2 regions of the Shinella sp. genome follow, and region 1 is predicted to be linked to the other one. Evidence: predicted binding sites of a transcription regulator. Region 1 holds the regulator's gene; the other holds the start of a gene.

The links. The regulator LexA, encoded in region 1, represses DNA repair genes until DNA is damaged. The targets are predictions, from matches to a motif close to TGTTCNNNNTGTGTTCNG.
Region 2: the regulator LexA is predicted to act here: its motif matches at 1,710-1,727, upstream of recA (recombinase RecA).

Annotation. Positions count from the first base shown of each region.
Region 1 covers NZ_JBQVPI010000034.1:3,963-7,379, reverse strand. Annotated here, with positions in the region: gene ACT6VE_RS30440 (ComEC/Rec2 family competence protein) at 1-765, shown strand, start outside; gene lexA (transcriptional repressor LexA) at 1,024-1,746, opposite strand; partial or broken gene ACT6VE_RS30430 (IS3 family transposase) at 2,209-2,944, shown strand; partial or broken gene ACT6VE_RS30425 (IS3 family transposase) at 3,091-3,417, opposite strand, start outside.
Region 2 covers NZ_JBQVPI010000028.1:13-3,429, forward strand. Annotated here, with positions in the region: partial or broken gene ACT6VE_RS28905 (alanine--tRNA ligase-related protein) at 1-126, opposite strand, end outside; gene recA (recombinase RecA) at 501-1,583, opposite strand; gene ACT6VE_RS28915 (carbohydrate kinase family protein) at 1,814-2,761, shown strand; gene ACT6VE_RS28920 (pseudouridine-5'-phosphate glycosidase) at 2,808-3,417, shown strand, end outside.

The sequences.
Region 1 (3,417 bases):
ATCGTCATGCCCTTCGGTCTCATCGCCGTTCTCCTGATGCCCTTTGGCCTCGATGCCATTCCCTTTGCGATCATGGGCAAGGGCATCGAGTGGATGATCATGCTTTCGACATGGGTTGCTAGCTGGAAGGGCGAGGTCGTCACCGGCCGCATCCCTGAGATCGCCTTCCTGCTCATCGGCATCGGCGGCGGCCTTGTCTGCCTTCTGCGGACCCGGCTGCGCCACGCCGGCACGCTTCTCGTCGTCTTCGGTATCCTTGTCGCCTGCTGGCCCGGCGGAGGCACGAGGCCGGAGATTCTCGTGTCGGAAGATGGCCGCCTGGTTGCGATTCTGCTTGGCGAAAAAGCAGCGGTCAACCGCGCCAGCCCCCCGGATTTCATCTACGCGCAATGGCGGCGCGCCCTTCGCCTCGACGGATTGATGAAACCTGAAATTCGTAAAACGGACGGACTGGCGGTGGAAGCCAAGAACGCAGAGCCCACAAACAAGGTCAGGCAGAAGCGGCCCCGCCGAAAAGCGGACCGGCAAAAGGCCAAAGCAGCCATGGCCGCAGCACTCGATGCAGCCCGCATCCGCACCGGCTTCATCTGCGAGACAAAAGCCTTTTGCGCCGCTGTTTCACCCAGCGGATGGCGTATCGTGGCGCTGGAAGACCTCGCCTTCCTCGGTACGGCGTGCGACGGGCGGATCTCGTCATCGTGCCGGTGGCAATCCGGCTGGAGACTTGCCGCTCAGGTGCGCGCCTCATCACGGTTCGACATTTGAGGCAGACCGGCGCCCTGGAAATCCAGTCGGCGGTCGATCAAGCACACCCCGTCGTCTCCGACACCCTCTTTGGCTCGGCCGTCGAAACGCTTCACCGCCCCTGGTCACGACACCGCACATACGATTGGCGCACAGCTACTTATGACGCTGGCAAGGGCGATTAAAGCATGTCGCGATATTTCAGCTTCACGTCTCGCGCTTTGGGTATCCGATTTTTCGCATGTCGCTCTGGCGCTGCACGCGCTTACGCGACAGGCTTTAATGGTAGCGGCGAATGAGGCCGACGAGCTTGCCCTGGATCTTGACGCGATCCGGCCCGAAAATACGGGTTTCGTAGGCCGGATTGGCGGCCTCAAGCGCAATCGATGCACCCTTGCGGCGGAAGCGCTTCAGCGTCGCTTCCTCATCATCGACCAGCGCCACGACGATTTCACCGGGATTGGCAGTGTTCGTATTGCGAATGATGACAGTGTCGCCGTCGAGGATACCGGCCTCGATCATCGAATCGCCCTTGACCTCCAGCGCATAATGCTCCCCGCCACCGATCATTTCTGCAGGCACAGTGATTTCATGGGTATTGTTCTGGATGGCCGAGATGGGCACACCCGCCGCGATACGCCCCATGACCGGCACGGAAACGGAGGAGGGCATGTCTGCCTGGCTTGACGTGCGCTGGGGCGGCGCAGCTGTTACCTGTTGCTTCCCGAGACTCCCCTCGATGACGGCCGGGGAAAAGCCGCGTCGCGGTTGCAGGCTGGGCGAATACGCCTCCGGAAGCTTGATGACTTCCAGTGCGCGTGCGCGATTGGGCAGGCGACGAATGAAGCCTCGCTCTTCGAGTGCCGTAATCAGCCGGTGGATACCCGATTTCGATGCAAGATCCAGAGCATCCTTCATTTCGTCGAAAGATGGCGGTATGCCAGATTCCTTCATCCGTTCATGGATGAACAAGAGAAGTTCCTGTTGCTTACGTGTCAACATCGCCGCCCACTCCAGAATCGCGAAACAAATATAGAACATACACTATCTGTTCCATATGTGTTCTGCAAGAGCCGCGCCTGCAGAGGCTGTGTTGGTGGCGTGGAAATTAATCCAGATTTCGGTCCTTGAAATGGCGACAATTAATCTAGATTCCAATACAATAAGGTTCTGAAATTTCGATACTTTTTCGCGACGAAACCGCCAGAATCACCAAAAGTGTGACTTTTAAATTCAGCTAGCCTTCTATGCTATTGATTTCGTTTAATAATAATAACTTATTCGATGTTTCTAAGTTCCATAATACTCCATCTTGCGGATTTGGCTATTGAACACGGTTTGTGGCATTTAGCTCAACGATGAGTTCCAAAATGTTGGCTGGTTCGGCGTCGCGAAATTCATCAACATGAATAGCCCTGAGATTTGTAGACGTCTTCCTTCCTAAATTTGAGGTAGTAGGCGGATATGGGCAAAGCTAATTTCAGCGACGATTTTAAGCGTGACGCGGTGCGTCAGATCACTGAGCGGGGCTATCCGGTTTCGGAAGTTTCGCAGCGGCTGGGTGTCAACCAGCATTCTCTCTATGAGTGGAAGAAGAAGTTTTCTTCGACGCCCGGTGAGCAGGGTAGTTACCAGGCAAAAGAGATCAGGTGGCTCAAGAAGGAGCTGGCGCGTCTCACCCAGGAACGCGACATATTATAAAAAATGCCACCGTGTATTTCGCTAGGGATGCAAAGTAAAGTACGCGTTCATTGCCCAGCATCAACAGCGGTTTTCGGTGCGAATGATGTGCCGCCTGTTCCGCATCCATCCCGGCGGGTTTTATGCTTGGCTTCGGATGCCGTTGAGCAAGCGTGCCTGCGAGGACAAGCGGCAGATCGATCTGCTCCAGACGGCTTGGGAAGAGATCGGCAAGGTCTACAGCTATCACAAGCTTCATGACGACCTGCTCGATCACGGCGAGACATGCTGCCCCAACCGGGCTGCCCGCCTGACCCGGATTGCCGGTATCAAGGCTCAGATCGGCTACAAACGCCGTCCCAGCGTCTATGGTGGCAGACCTTCCGTTGTCATCGACAACACGCTGGATCGGCAATTCGACGTCGAGGCTCCAGACAAGGTCTGGGTCACCGACATCATCTACATCCGTACCAGCGAAGGTTTTGCCTATCTGGCCGTCGTCATAGATCTTTATTCCCGGTGACCTTCCCCTGAACTTTCCTCCGGCAGCGATTAGAGCCTCGGCGGTTTTTGATACGCCAAATGGCGCGGTGTGAGCAACCGGCTCCAACGCTACGCGAAGCTTCCACATCGCGTAGCGTTGGAGCCGGTTGCGGCGATGATCCCGGCATAGTCTGCCGGGGTCTGGTATCCGAGCAATGAGTGCGGCCGGAAATTGTTGTAATCGTCCGCCTATTCCGCGATGGCGCTGCGGGCGTGGTCGAGGCCGAAGAACAGGCTCTCATTGAGCAACTCGTCGCGCATGCGGCCGTTGAAGCTCTCGATATATCCATTCTGCATTGGCTTTCCTGGCGCGATGTAGTGCCACTCGACCTTATGATCCTTCGACCAGGCAAGGATGGCATTCGAGGTCAGTTCGGTCCCATTGTCGGAGACAATCATGCCGGGCTTGCCTCGCCGTTCAATAAGCGTCGTCAGTTCTCGTGCGACACG
Region 2 (3,417 bases), on a different contig from region 1:
GCCGGCGTTGGTGAACATCAATGTCGGGTCGTTGCGCGGCACGAGTGGACTGGACGATACGACCTCGTGGCCGTTCGTTCGGAAATAGTCGAGGAAAGTCGACCGGATCTCATTCACGCCGTTCATATCGCGTCCTTCATCTCTGCACTGTCTGCACCTGTCTACGGCGCATTACCCACCCAATTGCATTTCAGCAGATGCGAAACCGCCCCGCCGGCCGGAGTGCCCGCCCGGAGGCCACTGGAAAGACCATCCATCCGCGAATTCCGTCGAACTGCGCACGACCGCCGCCTATCTTGCGGAAAGGTCGAAAACCTTGGGGGCGCGCGCGAGAACTCAAGGCTTTTATCGCCCGCCTCGGCACCTGTCCAGACACCAAAAAACCGGCCTTTCACGAAGAAGAGGCCGGTTTTTCAGGAATTTCGCATTTTGTTGAGCGCATGTCGCTTTCGCAAAACCCATGCCCGCTTTGCGCAACGCGTTCCGGCGTTGCGCAGCGCTTAGCTTTCGCCGTCGGTATCGTTCGAATCCGGACCGCTATTCTCCAGGAAACGTTCGGCGATCAGGCCGGCATTCTGGCGCAGCGACGTCTCGATCTCGCGGGCGAGATCCGGATTGTCGCGCAGGAACGTCTTGGCGTTTTCACGACCCTGGCCAAGGCGCTGGCTGTTGTAGGAGAACCAGGAGCCCGACTTTTCGACGATACCGGCCTTGACGCCGAGGTCGACGAGTTCGCCCGTCTTGGAGACGCCCTCGCCATACATGATGTCGAATTCGACCTGCTTGAAGGGCGGTGCCATCTTGTTCTTGACGACCTTGACGCGGGTCTGGTTGCCGATAACCTCTTCACGCTCTTTGACGGCGCCGATGCGGCGGATATCGAGGCGGACGGAAGCATAGAATTTCAGCGCATTGCCGCCCGTCGTCACTTCCGGCGAACCGTAGACGACGCCGATCTTCATGCGGATCTGGTTGATGAAGATCACCATCGTCTTGGACTTGGAGATCGAGGCCGTCAGCTTGCGCAGCGCCTGGCTCATCAGGCGTGCCTGCAGGCCCGGCAGGCTTTCGCCCATCTCGCCTTCGATTTCGGCGCGCGGGGTCAGCGCTGCAACCGAGTCGATGACGAGCACGTCGATTGCACCGGAGCGCACCAGCGTGTCGGTGATTTCCAGCGCCTGTTCGCCGGTGTCGGGCTGCGAGATCAGCAGGTTTTCGAGATCGACACCCAACTTGCGGGCATAGATCGGGTCGAGGGCGTGTTCGGCATCGACGAAGGCGCAGATGCCGCCCTTCTTCTGGGATTCTGCAATGGTCTGCAGCGCGAGCGTCGTCTTGCCAGAGCTTTCCGGGCCGTAGATTTCGACAATGCGGCCTTTCGGCAGGCCGCCGATGCCGAGCGCGACGTCGAGGCCGAGCGACCCCGTCGAGACGGTCTCGACCTCGATGATGCTGTCCTTGCCACCGAGCTTCATGATGGAGCCCTTGCCGAAGGAGCGCTCGATCTGGGAGAGTGCCGCTTCGAGTGCCTTGCTTTTGTCCACTGATTTTTCCTCTACGAGCCGCAAAGTGTTCTGTGCCATTTGGTCCACCTTTAGGTTATTGAAGCAGGACAGGCAATGAAGCCGCCGATGAATGCTATGTACACATTTTGTTCTCGTCTTGCAAGCTACGTTCAACAATTTGAATATATTTGCAAATCGGCGGTGTGTTCTTTTTTTGTTTCCCGTGGATAAGCGCCGCGCGGGAATAAGGGCGAACCCACCGGGACAACGGACGTAGCGTGCCGAATCGGTGGGCGAAAAGGAAGATGATGACGGGCAAGACGATACTGGTGATGGGCGGGGCCCATGTGGACAGACGCGGACGCATCGCCGGTGAAACCGCGCCGGGGGCGAGCAATCCGGGCGCCTGGTTCGTGGAGGCGGGCGGCGGCGCGTTCAATGCGGCGCGCAACCTTTCGCGGCTGGGTCACCGGGTGCGGCTGATTTCGCCGCGCGGCGGCGATGCGGACGGGGATATCGTCGCGGCGGCGGCGGAAGCAGCGGGCGTCGAGGATACGCCGTTCATCTTCCTCGACCGGGCGACGCCGAGCTACACGGCGATCATCGAGCGGGACGGCAATCTCGTCATCGCGCTGGCGGACATGGAGCTCTACCGGCTGTTTTCGCCACGCCGCCTGCAACAGCGCGCGATGCGCGAGGCGATGGCCGATGCCGGGCTCATCCTCACCGATGCGAACCTGCCGGCCGAAACGCTGGCAGTCATGACGGAGGCTGCAAAGGCGGCCGGCGTGCCGATCGCCGGCATCGCGATTTCGCCGGCCAAGGTGGTCCGGTTCCGCGAAAGCCTTTCCGCCCTAGCCTTCCTGTTCATGAACGAAGCGGAAGCCCGCACGCTGACGGGTGCGGCACCGGAAAACCCCGCAGACTGGCCGAAGGCGCTGCGCGCGACGGGCCTCTCCGCAGGCGTGGTGACGCGTGGCGGCAGAGGCGTCATCGCTTTTGACGACAAACAGGCAGCCCTCGTCGTGCCGCCGGACATACCGGCGCTCGGCGATGTCACGGGTGCTGGCGATTCGCTCGCTTCCGGCTTTCTCAGCGCCTGGCTCACCGGCTCGTCCATCGGCGAAGCGTTGCGTCGCGGGGTGGCGGCAGCGGCGATCACCGTGCGCTCGCCACTCGCTGCCGCTGAAGAATTGTCGCAGGCAGCCCTTGCGGACGCACTTTCTCTTGTACCCGGGGCCGAATGGATGGCATGAGACTCTTTTGCCTGAATTTCCGCCCAAAAAGCTGCGAGGACACAGCATGACCAGACCCGTATCCCCCCTTCTGCCGGTGCAGTTTTCGGCCGAAGTCGCCGCCGCCCGGGACCGTGGTGCGCCGATCGTCGCACTCGAATCGACCATCATCACGCACGGCATGCCCTATCCGGGCAATCTCAACATGGCGCGCAGCGTCGAGCGCATCATCCGTGAGGAAGGCGCCATACCGGCGACCATCGCCGTCATCGATGGCGTGCTGCATATCGGCCTTGAGGATGCGGAGCTTGAAACGCTCTCGCAAACGCAGGGCGCGATGAAGCTTTCACGCGCCGACCTCGCCTTCGCCATCGCCGAGCGGCGCACCGGCGCCACGACGGTCGCGGCGACGATGATCGGTGCGGCCCGCGCCGGCATCAAGGTCTTTGCGACGGGTGGCATCGGCGGCGTGCACCGCAAGGCGGAAGAGACGTTCGACATTTCCGCCGATCTCGACGAGTTGTCGCGCACCGGCGTCATCGTCGTCTGCGCCGGCGCCAAGGCGATCCTCGACATTCCGAAGACGCTGGAAGTGCTGGAAACACGCGGCGTGCCGGTGGTGACCTATGACAGCCCGATCTTCCCGGCCTTCTGGTCGCGCGATTCGGGCATCAAAA